2 regions of the Pseudomonas sp. GW821-FHT03C07 genome follow, and region 1 is predicted to be linked to the other one. Evidence: predicted binding sites of a transcription regulator. Region 1 holds the regulator's gene; the other holds the start of a gene.
What was found. Region 1 encodes FliA, which starts transcription of late flagellar genes. Its sites were predicted from a motif close to CTAAAGTTTNNNNNNNNNNNGCCGNTAA; they were not measured.

Region 1 (5,246 bases):
GAGCAGCAATTCGAATTCATTGTCGGTGATGTCACCAGACTCGCTTTCAGCGACCGCTTCAGGCACCACGGCCTCGGCCACCGGCGCGGCCACGACTTCGGCAGCCGCCGGTTCCGCCAGACGCGCCAAGGCCGCCAGCAGTTCCGGGGTTGCCGCAGTGATCGGGCCACGTTCGCGCACTTCGCTGAACATGCCGTTCACCGCATCCAGCGCTTCCAGGACCACGTCCATCAGCTCCGAGTCGACACGTCGCTCACCCTTGCGCAGGATGTCGAACACGTTCTCGGCGATGTGACAGCACTCCACCAGCTCGTTGAGCTGGAGGAAGCCGGCGCCCCCTTTTACAGTGTGAAAACCGCGAAAGATTGCATTGAGCAGGTCCGCATCATCAGGCCGGCTTTCCAGCTCGACCAGTTGTTCGGACAGTTGCTCCAGAATCTCGCCGGCCTCAACCAGAAAATCCTGAAGGATCTCTTCATCGGCGCCGAAGCTCATGTGTTTGGGTGCTCCTAGAATCCAAGACTGGAAAGCAAATCGTCGACATCGTCCTGACCGGACATAACGTCTTCACGTTTATCGGCATGAATCTGCGGACCTACACCCTTGGCCAACTCATTTTGCGGATCTTTTTCGGCAAGGATGGCATCGTGATCATGCTCGATACCGGCAAAACGGTCGACCTGGCTGGCCATCAGCACCAGTTTGAGCAGGTTGCTTTCCACTTCGGTGACCATTTGGGTCACGCGCTTGATCACCTGACCGGTAAGGTCCTGGTAATCCTGGGCCAGCAGAATATCGTTCAGCTCGCTCGACACCGCGCGGGTTTCCTGCTCGCTGCGGGACAGGAACGTCTCGACCCGCCGCGCCAACTCGCGAAACTCCTGGGCACCGACTTCGCGCCGCATGAAACGGCTCCAGTCAGCGCCCAAGGCCTTGGCCTCCACGTTCAGGCCAGTGACCCTCGGGGTCGCACTCTCCACCAGGTCCATGGTGCGGTTGGCCGCGGCTTCCGTCAGCCTGACCACATAGGACAGGCGCTCGGTGGCGTCGGTGATCTGCGAGACTTCCTCGGCCTGCGGCATATGCGGGTCGATCTGGAAGTTGACAATAGCGCTGTGCAATTCGCGGGTGAGCTTGCCGACTTCCAGGTACAGGCCACGGTCACGGGTCTGATTCAGCTCATGGATCATTTGCACCGCGTCGCCAAATCGACCTTTTTCAAGGCTGTCGACCAGTTCGCGGGCATGTTTTTTCAGGGTTAGTTCAAAATCACCCAGTGAAGATTCGTTGTGCTCCATAGCGCCCCCGTGGTGGACTTCATCAGCCGATGCGTTCGAAGATTTTCTCGATCTTCTCTTTCAACGCCTGGGCCGTGAATGGTTTGACCACATAGCCGTTTACACCGGCCTGGGCAGCTTCGATGATCTGCTCGCGCTTGGCTTCGGCCGTGACCATCAACACCGGCAGGTGCTTGAGCTTTTCATCGGCACGCACGTGGCGCAGCAGATCGATGCCGGTCATGCCGGGCATGTTCCAGTCAGTGACCAGAAAGTCGATGCTACCGCTGTTGAGGACGGGAATCGCGGTAGTACCGTCGTCCGCCTCAACCGTGTTGGTGAACCCGAGGTCACGCAACAGGTTCTTGATGATCCGCCGCATCGTTGAAAAATCGTCAACGATGAGGATTTTCATGTTCTTGTCCAATTCGACCTCCAAGCAGTCTTAAACGCGTTCAGCACCTGGACGCGCTGTTCAATCAATTCGGCACAGCACTCAACGACTGCATGGAAACCTCATCCGGCCGAGTCTCCCACAGGGCGTCAAACGCCATGTCGGTCTCGTTCGCAGTGTTCCCGCACTGCCTTCAACGCGCTCGCCACTCCCCCAAACGCCCCCGCAAGCGGGCCGCGCACTGGCTGTGTAACTGGCTGACTCGCGATTCGCTGACCCCCAGCACCTCACCAATTTCCTTGAGGTTCAGCTCTTCGTCGTAGTACAGCGCCAACACCAGTCGCTCACGCTCCGGCAAATTGGCAATCGCATCCGCCAGCGCCGCCTGGAAGCGTTCATCTTCCAGATCGCGCGACGGTTCGAGATGAGCACTCGCGCCGTCCTCGTGCAGCCCTTCATGTTCGCCGTCCTGCAACAGGTCGTCGAAACTGAACAGGCGACTGCCCAAGGTATCGTTCAAAATCCCGTAATAATCGTCGAGACTCAATTGGAGTTCGGCTGCAACCTCGTGATCTTTAGCGTCACGGCCGGTTTTTGCTTCAATTGCACGAATTGCGTCACTGACCATGCGTGTATTGCGGTGCACCGAACGCGGTGCCCAGTCACCCTTGCGCACTTCATCAAGCATCGCGCCGCGGATACGGATGCCGGCATAGGTCTCGAAACTGGCACCTTTGCTCGCGTCGTACTTGGTCGAGACCTCCAGCAGACCGATCATCCCGGCCTGGATCAGATCCTCGACCTGAACGCTGGCCGGCAGTCGCGCCAGCAGGTGATAGGCAATACGTTTGACCAAAGGTGCGTAACGCTCGATCAGTTCATACTGGCTGTCACGTGACGACTTGGAATACATGCGATAGCCACTGGCAGTCATAGAACCGGTCCCGCACTCGTTTGATGCACCAGACGCTCGACGAAAAACTCCAGGTGCCCCCGAGGATTGGCAGGGAGCGGCCAGGTGTCGACCTTCTGCGCGATTGCCTTGAACGCCAAGGCGCATTTCGAACGGGGAAATGCCTCATAGACCGCGCGCTGCTTTTGCACGGCCTTGCGTACACACTCGTCATAAGGAACGGCGCCGACGTATTGTAGGGCCACATCCAGGAAACGATCCGTGACCTTGGTCAACTTGGCGAACAGGTTGCGGCCTTCCTGCGGGCTCTGGGCCATGTTGGCCAGTACGCGGAAGCGGTTCATGCCGTAGTCGCGGTTGAGCAGTTTGATCAAGGCGTAGGCGTCGGTGATCGAGGTCGGCTCGTCGCAGACCACCAGCAACACTTCCTGGGCCGCGCGGACGAAGCTGACCACCGACTCGCCAATACCCGCGGCCGTGTCGATCACCAGCACATCGAGGTTGTCGCCGATATCGCTGAATGCCTGGATCAGGCCGGCATGCTGCGCCGGGCTCAGGTGCACCATGCTCTGGGTCCCCGAGGCCGCCGGCACGATGCGAATCCCGCCCGGACCTTGCAACAGTACGTCGCGCAGTTCGCAGCGGCCCTCGACCACGTCGGCCAGGGTGCGTTTGGGGGTCAGGCCGAGCAGGACGTCGACATTCGCCAGCCCCAGATCCGCATCCAGCAGCATGACGCGCCGGCCAAGCTCAGCCAGCGCCAGGGACAAATTCACTGACACGTTGGTCTTCCCGACGCCACCTTTGCCGCCGGTCACCGCGATCACCTGTACGGGATGCATGCTGCCCATGTTCTCTTCTTACCTTGTCTTGCTTAGACGGAAGGCCACATAAGTGGCTGCGCGTTCACTTGTCGGAACAATGCGTGGCAGACCATCGATGTAGGTAATTTGCAACGTCTGAATACTCATCTCAGCCCACCCGCTTCGACGGGCTGTGGTAGATATCAGCGAACATATCGGCCATGGCTTCCTCGCTGGGTTCTTCCTGCATTTGCACACTGACCGCCCTGGACACCAGTTGATGCCGGCGTGGCAGGTGCAGATCATCCGGAATACGCGGCCCGTCGGTCAGATAGGCCACGGGCAGTTCGTGACTGATAGCCAGGCTCAGCACTTCGCCGAGGCTCGCCGTTTCATCCAGTTTAGTCAGGATGCAACCGGCCAGCCCGCAGCGTTTATAGCTGTGGTAGGCGGCCGTCAGCACCTGTTTCTGGCTGGTGGTAGCCAGGACCAGATAATTCTTCGCCTTGATCCCGCGTCCGGCCAGGCTTTCCAGTTGCATGCGCAACGCCGGGTCGCTGGCCTGCAGGCCGGCGGTATCGATCAGCACCACGCGTTTGCGCAGCAGCGGATCGAGGGCCTGGGCCAGGGACTGGCCCGGGTCGACATGGGTCACCGAGACATTGAGGATCCGCCCCAGGGTCTTGAGCTGCTCCTGGGCACCGATGCGGAAGCTGTCCATGCTCACCAGCGCGATGTTCTGCGCGCCGTACTTGAGCACGTAGCGCGCCGCCAGCTTGGCCAGCGTGGTGGTCTTGCCCATGCCGGCAGGACCGACCATGGCAATCACACCGCCCTCTTCCAGTGGCTCGATCTCGGGTGTGACAATCATCCGCGCCAGGTGCGCCAGCAGCATGCGCCAGGCCTGGCGTGGCTCGTCGATCCCGGTAACCAGTTCCAGCAGGTCGCGCGACAGCGGCCCGGACAGGCCGATGCGCTGCAGACGGCGCCAGAGGTTGGCCTGCTGCGGCTGACGGCCTTGCAACTGGTTCCAGGCCAGGGAGCCCAGCTGGACTTCCAGCAGCTCACGCAGGCCGTTGAGTTCCGAACGCATCGAGTCGAACACCCGCTGGTCCACCGCCGGGGCGTGCACCACAGGCGCTGGCGCCGGGCGCCGCGGCTCGTCGAAAGTCGGTTCGATCAGCGGCTCGGCGGCGGTCAGCGGCAGGCCGGCGAACAGTTGGCGATTGGTTGCGTTGTCGGTATCGCCGTCACTGCGCAAGCTCAGTTCGGCCTGGGCGGTGACGATACGCGACTGGGTCTTGCGCAGCTCGTCTTCGAGCTCCATGTTCGGCACCCGCGGCGACAGCGCCGAGAGCTTGTAGTCCAGGGCAGCCGTCAGCTCGACACCGCCCGCAATCCGGCGGTTGCCGATAATGGCCGCGTCCGAGCCCAGCTCATCACGCACGAGCTTCATGGCCTGACGCATATCGGCGGCGAAAAAACGCTTAACTTGCATAACCCACTACCTCAGCCGTTGGGCCCTACTGTCGCAACGATGGTCACTTGCTTGTTGTCCGGAATTTCCTGGTAGGCCAAGACATGCAAACTTGGCACCGCCAGTCGTCCAAACCGCGAAAGCATCGCGCGAACCGGTCCAGCTACCAGCAGGATCACCGGCTGCCCTTGCATTTCCTGGCGCTGGGCGGCGTCGATCAGCGAACGCTGGAGTTTCTCGGCCATGCTCGGTTCCAGAAGAACGCCTTCTTCCGAGCCTTGTCCGGCCTTCTGCAGACTATTGAGCAATATCTGTTCCAACCTGGGCTCCAAGGTGATCACAGGCAGCTCGGACTCAAGCCCCACAATGCTTTGGACGATTG
Region 2 (5,246 bases), on a different contig from region 1:
TGACGATCCCCAGACGACCGCTGTGCAACAGCACCAGGGCACCCACCGGATAGATTCCGATGCAGCGGACAAAGGCATGGAAGACCTGCTCATCGAACTGACCTTTCCAATCGGCCATTTTCCGAATCGCCTCGGCCGCCGTCCAGGCCTGCTTGCCATGTCGCTCGGAGGTCACCGAGTCATAGCTGTCACACACCGCGGCCATCCGCGAAAACAGGCTGATCTGCGTCCCGCAGAGCTTGTGCGGATAACCGCTGCCATCGACTCTCTCGTGATGATGCAGGCAGACATCCACCACCCGCGGACTGAAATGACGGGTGTCGAGCAGCAGCTTCGCGCCGATCTCGGGATGTCGGCGCAGGCTCTCGAACTCGGCCTCCGTGAGCGGCAAGGTTTTATTGAGCAACTGCGCCGGCAGCATCATCTTGCCCACTTCATGCAGGATGCCCGCCATACCGGCTTCTTTCACCAGGCCTGCGGGCAGGTTCAGGCGGTAGGCCAGGCTCATCATCAGCGCGCATACCGCCACTGAATGCATATAGGTGTACTCATCACTGGTCTTGAGCCGGGCCAGGCTGATCAATGCATCGGGGTGACGGATCAGCGAATCCGAGATATCGGCGATCAGTTGGGTAACCTGCTCGGGATCAACCGCCCGGCCCATTCGCAGATCGCTGAACAGGCTCAGCACCGCGACCTTGGTCCGCGCGCACAAGCTCAATGCGTGGATCACTTCATCGCTCATGGCGATCCGCGGGCGATTGCGTGGACGCTCCTGTGCAGGAATGACCAGCGGTTCGAGCGCCGATGCCGCCGCCGAAGCCAGCTCCTCGGCCTGGAGATCCAGCCCCTTGCTGGTATCTATCCAGAGCGCGGCGAGGCCGGAGCTACGGATCTTCTGCAGATCCTCTTCGTTATCGAGCAGAAAGTGACTGCGCCAGAATGGGTGATCCATCCAGGAGCCGCAAAAGGATTGCACATACATACCGACACGAAGCTCGCTCACCTGTATCTGTCTTAGCATGACGAACATCCTGGTTTCTTATCACGCTGGAGCACCTCGCTGGAGGTCCGGCTACAGCGAAAACCGCGCGATCAGGTGATTCAGGCTTCCCGCCAGTTTCGACAGCTCGCCACTGGCGATCGACGTCTGGCTGGCGGCCGACGAGCTTTGAATGGAAAGATCACGAATACTCATCAGGTTACGGTCAACTGACCTGGACACCTGCGCCTGTTGCTCGGAAGCCGTGGCGATCAGCAGGTTCTTTTCATTGATATGCGAGATCGACAGGGTCACCTCCTTGATTGCCAGGCCCGTCTCGTGGGCCAGTGAACGGGTCACCCGGGTTTCTTCGCTGCTGTGGTTCATCGACTCCACGGCCTTCTTCGAGTCGAGCTGGATACCCTTGACCATCTGCTCGATTTCCTGGGTCGACTGCTGGGTCCGATGGGCCAGGGCACGTACCTCGTCCGCGACCACCGCAAAGCCACGGCCCTGCTCGCCAGCCCGGGCGGCTTCGATGGCGGCGTTCAACGCCAGCAGGTTGGTCTGCTCGGCGATGGCGCCAATCACGTCGAGCACCTTGGCAATATGCAGGGCCTGTCCGGCCAGACCTTCTATATCGGTTTTGGTCTGTTCGACACGGCTGCTCAAGCGCTCAATGGAGCCGATGGTTTCATCGACTCGATCCTGGACGATCCGTGCCGAGCTTTCCGAGGCCTGGGTGGACTGTGAAGCCGCAACGGCATTTCTGGCCACTTCCTCGACCGCGGCGGTCATCTGGTTGACCGCGGTGGCGGCCTGGTCGGTTTCAACGCTCTGCTTTTGAATACCCTTCGTCGACTCATGGGTAATCGCGCTCATCTGCTCAGCCGCCGAGGCCAGCTGTCGGGACGAGTCGGAGATATGTTCGATGGTGTTCTTGAGACTCGAACGCATGGCGGCGGCGACCGTCTGCAGGTCGGTGATTTCATCCCGCCCGCTGACCTCCACCTTGCTCTTCAGGTCACCGTCGGCGATCTTCTGCATCGACAGACGCAGGGCATTGATCGGCTGCGCGATACTGCGGGTAAACAGCAGCGCCACGGCACAACTGATCACCAGGGCCAGCACCATGAATATCAGTGTCAGCAAGAGCGCGCTGTCATAGCTGGTGTTTGACAGCTGCCCCGAATGCTCGGCCCCCTCCTCGTTGAGGCGGATCAGCGCTTGAATCGAAGCTTGCAACTTCTTCGCCGCGTCACTGGTGGTGTCACGAATGAAGTGGGTCATGCTCTCGAAGGATGCGGCCGAACTCATGCTCACCAGTCGATCGATCAGGTCCTGGTAATTGCGCACATCACTGATCACCTGATCATAAAGCTGTTTTTCTTCGGGACTGGAAACCCGCGAAGCATATTTTTCGGTTTCCTGGCTCAGGACGACTTTCAGCGCCTGCAGTTTGTCCAGGGAGCTTTTGCTTTGGCGCTCTTCATCCATGACAAAGCGACGGGCATCGAGCCGGTAGAGTTGCCCCGCATCTTGAATGCGACCGGCCTGACGCACACTCGGCAGCCAGTCCGTTTGCAGCCTCAGAGACGCGTCGTGGATTTCTTTCATCCGATACAGCGAGGTCACTCCGAGGCTGATCAGCAACAGGCAGATCAGCCCGAAAGCGAGGGCCGATCTGAGGGTCAACCTGATGTTCCTTGTCTTCATGAAACCACTCCGAGGCCAGGCTGCGTGAACGTTCGCTTGCGGGGACGCCAATCACTCCAGCAGTGTAGTACGTCCCTTGCAAAGGAGCGGTTTCAGCGTTCGGGTCACCTTGGCTGGCGCTCGATATGACGTGCCAGTTGTATCAACAGGCCTTTGGGCGAAAACCTTTATTACCGCGACTCACGGGCAGCCTGGCGCCACCCGCGAGCCGACAGACTTACGCCAGCAGCTTGCGCTCGGTCTTGCCGTACTTGATCGACTTCTCATCCGGAATCATCAGGCCGGTCTGTTCGTCGCGCCCCTGCAGGACGAAACGGGCGTCCGCCTTGCCCAACTGCTCGGCGGCCTTCTGGCTGTCGGCACCGATCTCGCCCTTTTTCATGCGGTTGACAATCACGCCCACGGCGGTGTCCTTGAAGTCACGCAGCATCCAGGCATCGCCGTCGCTGTCGCCAGCCACCAGCACCGGGCCATAGCCCTTCTTCGCCACCAGCACGTTCTTGATCCCGACGGTCTTGCCCGGGCCGTAGTTGAAGTGCCAGCCCGGCAGGTAGCTGCTGTCGTACTTGCCGTCTTTCATCGCCAGGCGCAGGCCGATCACGTTTTCCGGCGGTACGCCATAACCGTAGTTGGGATGGCCAGCGAACACCCGGACCACGTCATCGATGGACGCGGTGCTGATATAGACGTCGATGCCGTTGGCTCGCAGCGTGTGCATCAGGCCACGGATTTCCTCGTGGATACGGATGCCGTGGAAGTGCGTATCGGCGACCACCCCGGCCTTGCCCGGCAAGCTGCGCGGGCTCTCGTACCTGACCTTGCGCAGGCCATCACCCAGGTCATGGTTGTTGGAGGCCTCGGCCATCGCCTGCAACTCGGCGGTGCTCATGTTCTTGTAGAAGTAGATGATCCACTTGTAGCCGATCTCCACCGGGTAGCTGTCGCAGATCGCGTCATACATGAAGTAGAGCTTGGTGAAGAAGTCCTTGAACTGATCGGTGGCCTGGATTTCCTCCAGGCTCTTGCTGCCGGCCAGGCCCTGGTAGTTGGCGTGCAACCAGCGGTAGTCGGCTTCGACGTCGGCGGCGATGTCTTCCATGTTCACTGGCTTGCCGTCGACCGTCAGGTAGTCCTTCATAAACGCACCGTTCGGCACGTCCTGGCGCAGCACGGCGGCAAACTCGTCGGGGTTGAGTTTGTACTGCAAGTGGTTCATCTGGTAGACCAGCAGCGCCTCTTCGCAGTCGTTCATGATGCAGGTGTTGTCCCAGTCGAACACCGCGTACGGGCGTTTGTCCGGGTGGTAGGACGCACTCTTCAGGCCATGCTGGTCGAGCACCGCCTGCAGGCGCTTCTGGTTCAACGGCGACCAGCGCGCCGGGTCCAGTGCGCTCGGCGTGGCCTTGGCGGTGGAGGCCTCGGCAAGGCGGCCACTCAACAACAAGGGACTGACAACGGAAACGGCGGCAAGGGTATTCAGAAACTGGCGACGCTGCATGGCATAACTCCTGGAATTAGAAGAATGGTCGCAAACGGGGCGACGGCGAGAGCGTGTTTCAAGACAAGGGCGCAGGGGACGGGCCGCCCGGCGACGAGGCTAGCGCCAAATGCATATAAATACAACAATGCCACAATATTACACATTTATGGCACATCGACACTTTCTCACCGACAGTGATGGGCGACCGAACTTGACAGCGCTGTCCCGTCTTCCACAATGCGTGCTCGGATAGCGATCCCAACAGTAAGGACATGAGGTATGTGGCAAGAAGAGCGTTACCAGCGGATTCGTGCACTGCTGGCGACCTTGCAGCGTGTGACCACCGACCGCATTGTCACGGAACTGAATGTTTCCCGCGAGACCGTGCGGCGCGACCTGGTGGCGCTGGAAACCCTGGGCGAGTTGAAACGCATCCACGGCGGTGCGATCAACGTCGAGGACGAGGCGCCGATTGCCGAGCGCGTCCATATCAACGTCAAGTTCAAGCGTGACCTGGCCCGCGCCGCGGTCGGCCTGCTCGCCCATGGCCAGACGATCTTTATCGACGCCGGCACCACCACTGAAATTTTTGCCCAGGAGTTGGCCAAGCTGGGCGGGCTGACCGTGATCACCAACTCGTTCAACGTCGCGCTGCAACTGCGCGGCGGCAGCGCGCCGGGTAGCCAGCACAACGAAGTGATCGTCCTCGGCGGCACCCTTGGCGATCGCGCACCGGCCACGGTGGGCGCTACCACGGTGGCGGAAATCGGCCGCTACCGCGCTGATCTGGCACTGCTCTCACCGGTGGGGGTGGACGTCCATCAGGGCGCCAGCAACTACGACCACCGCGAAAGCGAAGTGGCCCGGGCCATGGTCGAGCACACCGAACGGGTGGTGATCCTGGCCGACTACAGCAAACTGGGCGTGCAGAGCCGTGTCAGTTTCTGCCCAGCGGAGCGCATCGACGTGCTGGTGACCAATCAGCGGGCCAGCGACGAAGCCGCGTTCGACGCACTGAAAGTCAGGTTCAAGGAGATTATCCTGGCTTGATACCCCGGGTCGTCGGGG

Region 2: AC07VG_RS01200 (methyl-accepting chemotaxis protein) is a predicted target of FliA. The motif match lies at 2,842-2,869, and genes of this name have one in related genera.

Annotation. Positions count from the first base shown of each region.
Region 1 is NZ_JBWKUQ010000003.1:99,848-105,093, forward strand. It holds gene AC07VG_RS06615 (chemotaxis protein CheA) at 1-495, opposite strand, end outside; gene AC07VG_RS06620 (protein phosphatase CheZ) at 510-1,298, opposite strand; gene AC07VG_RS06625 (chemotaxis response regulator CheY) at 1,321-1,692, opposite strand; gene fliA (RNA polymerase sigma factor FliA) at 1,865-2,605, opposite strand; gene fleN (flagellar synthesis regulator FleN) at 2,602-3,435, opposite strand; gene flhF (flagellar biosynthesis GTPase FlhF) at 3,557-4,885, opposite strand; gene flhA (flagellar biosynthesis protein FlhA) at 4,897-5,246, opposite strand, start outside.
Region 2 is NZ_JBWKUQ010000001.1:282,546-287,791, forward strand. It holds gene AC07VG_RS01195 (cyclic di-GMP phosphodiesterase) at 1-1,024, opposite strand, end outside; gene AC07VG_RS01200 (methyl-accepting chemotaxis protein) at 1,076-2,698, opposite strand; gene AC07VG_RS01205 (HAD family hydrolase) at 2,916-4,196, opposite strand; gene AC07VG_RS01210 (DeoR/GlpR family DNA-binding transcription regulator) at 4,458-5,228, shown strand.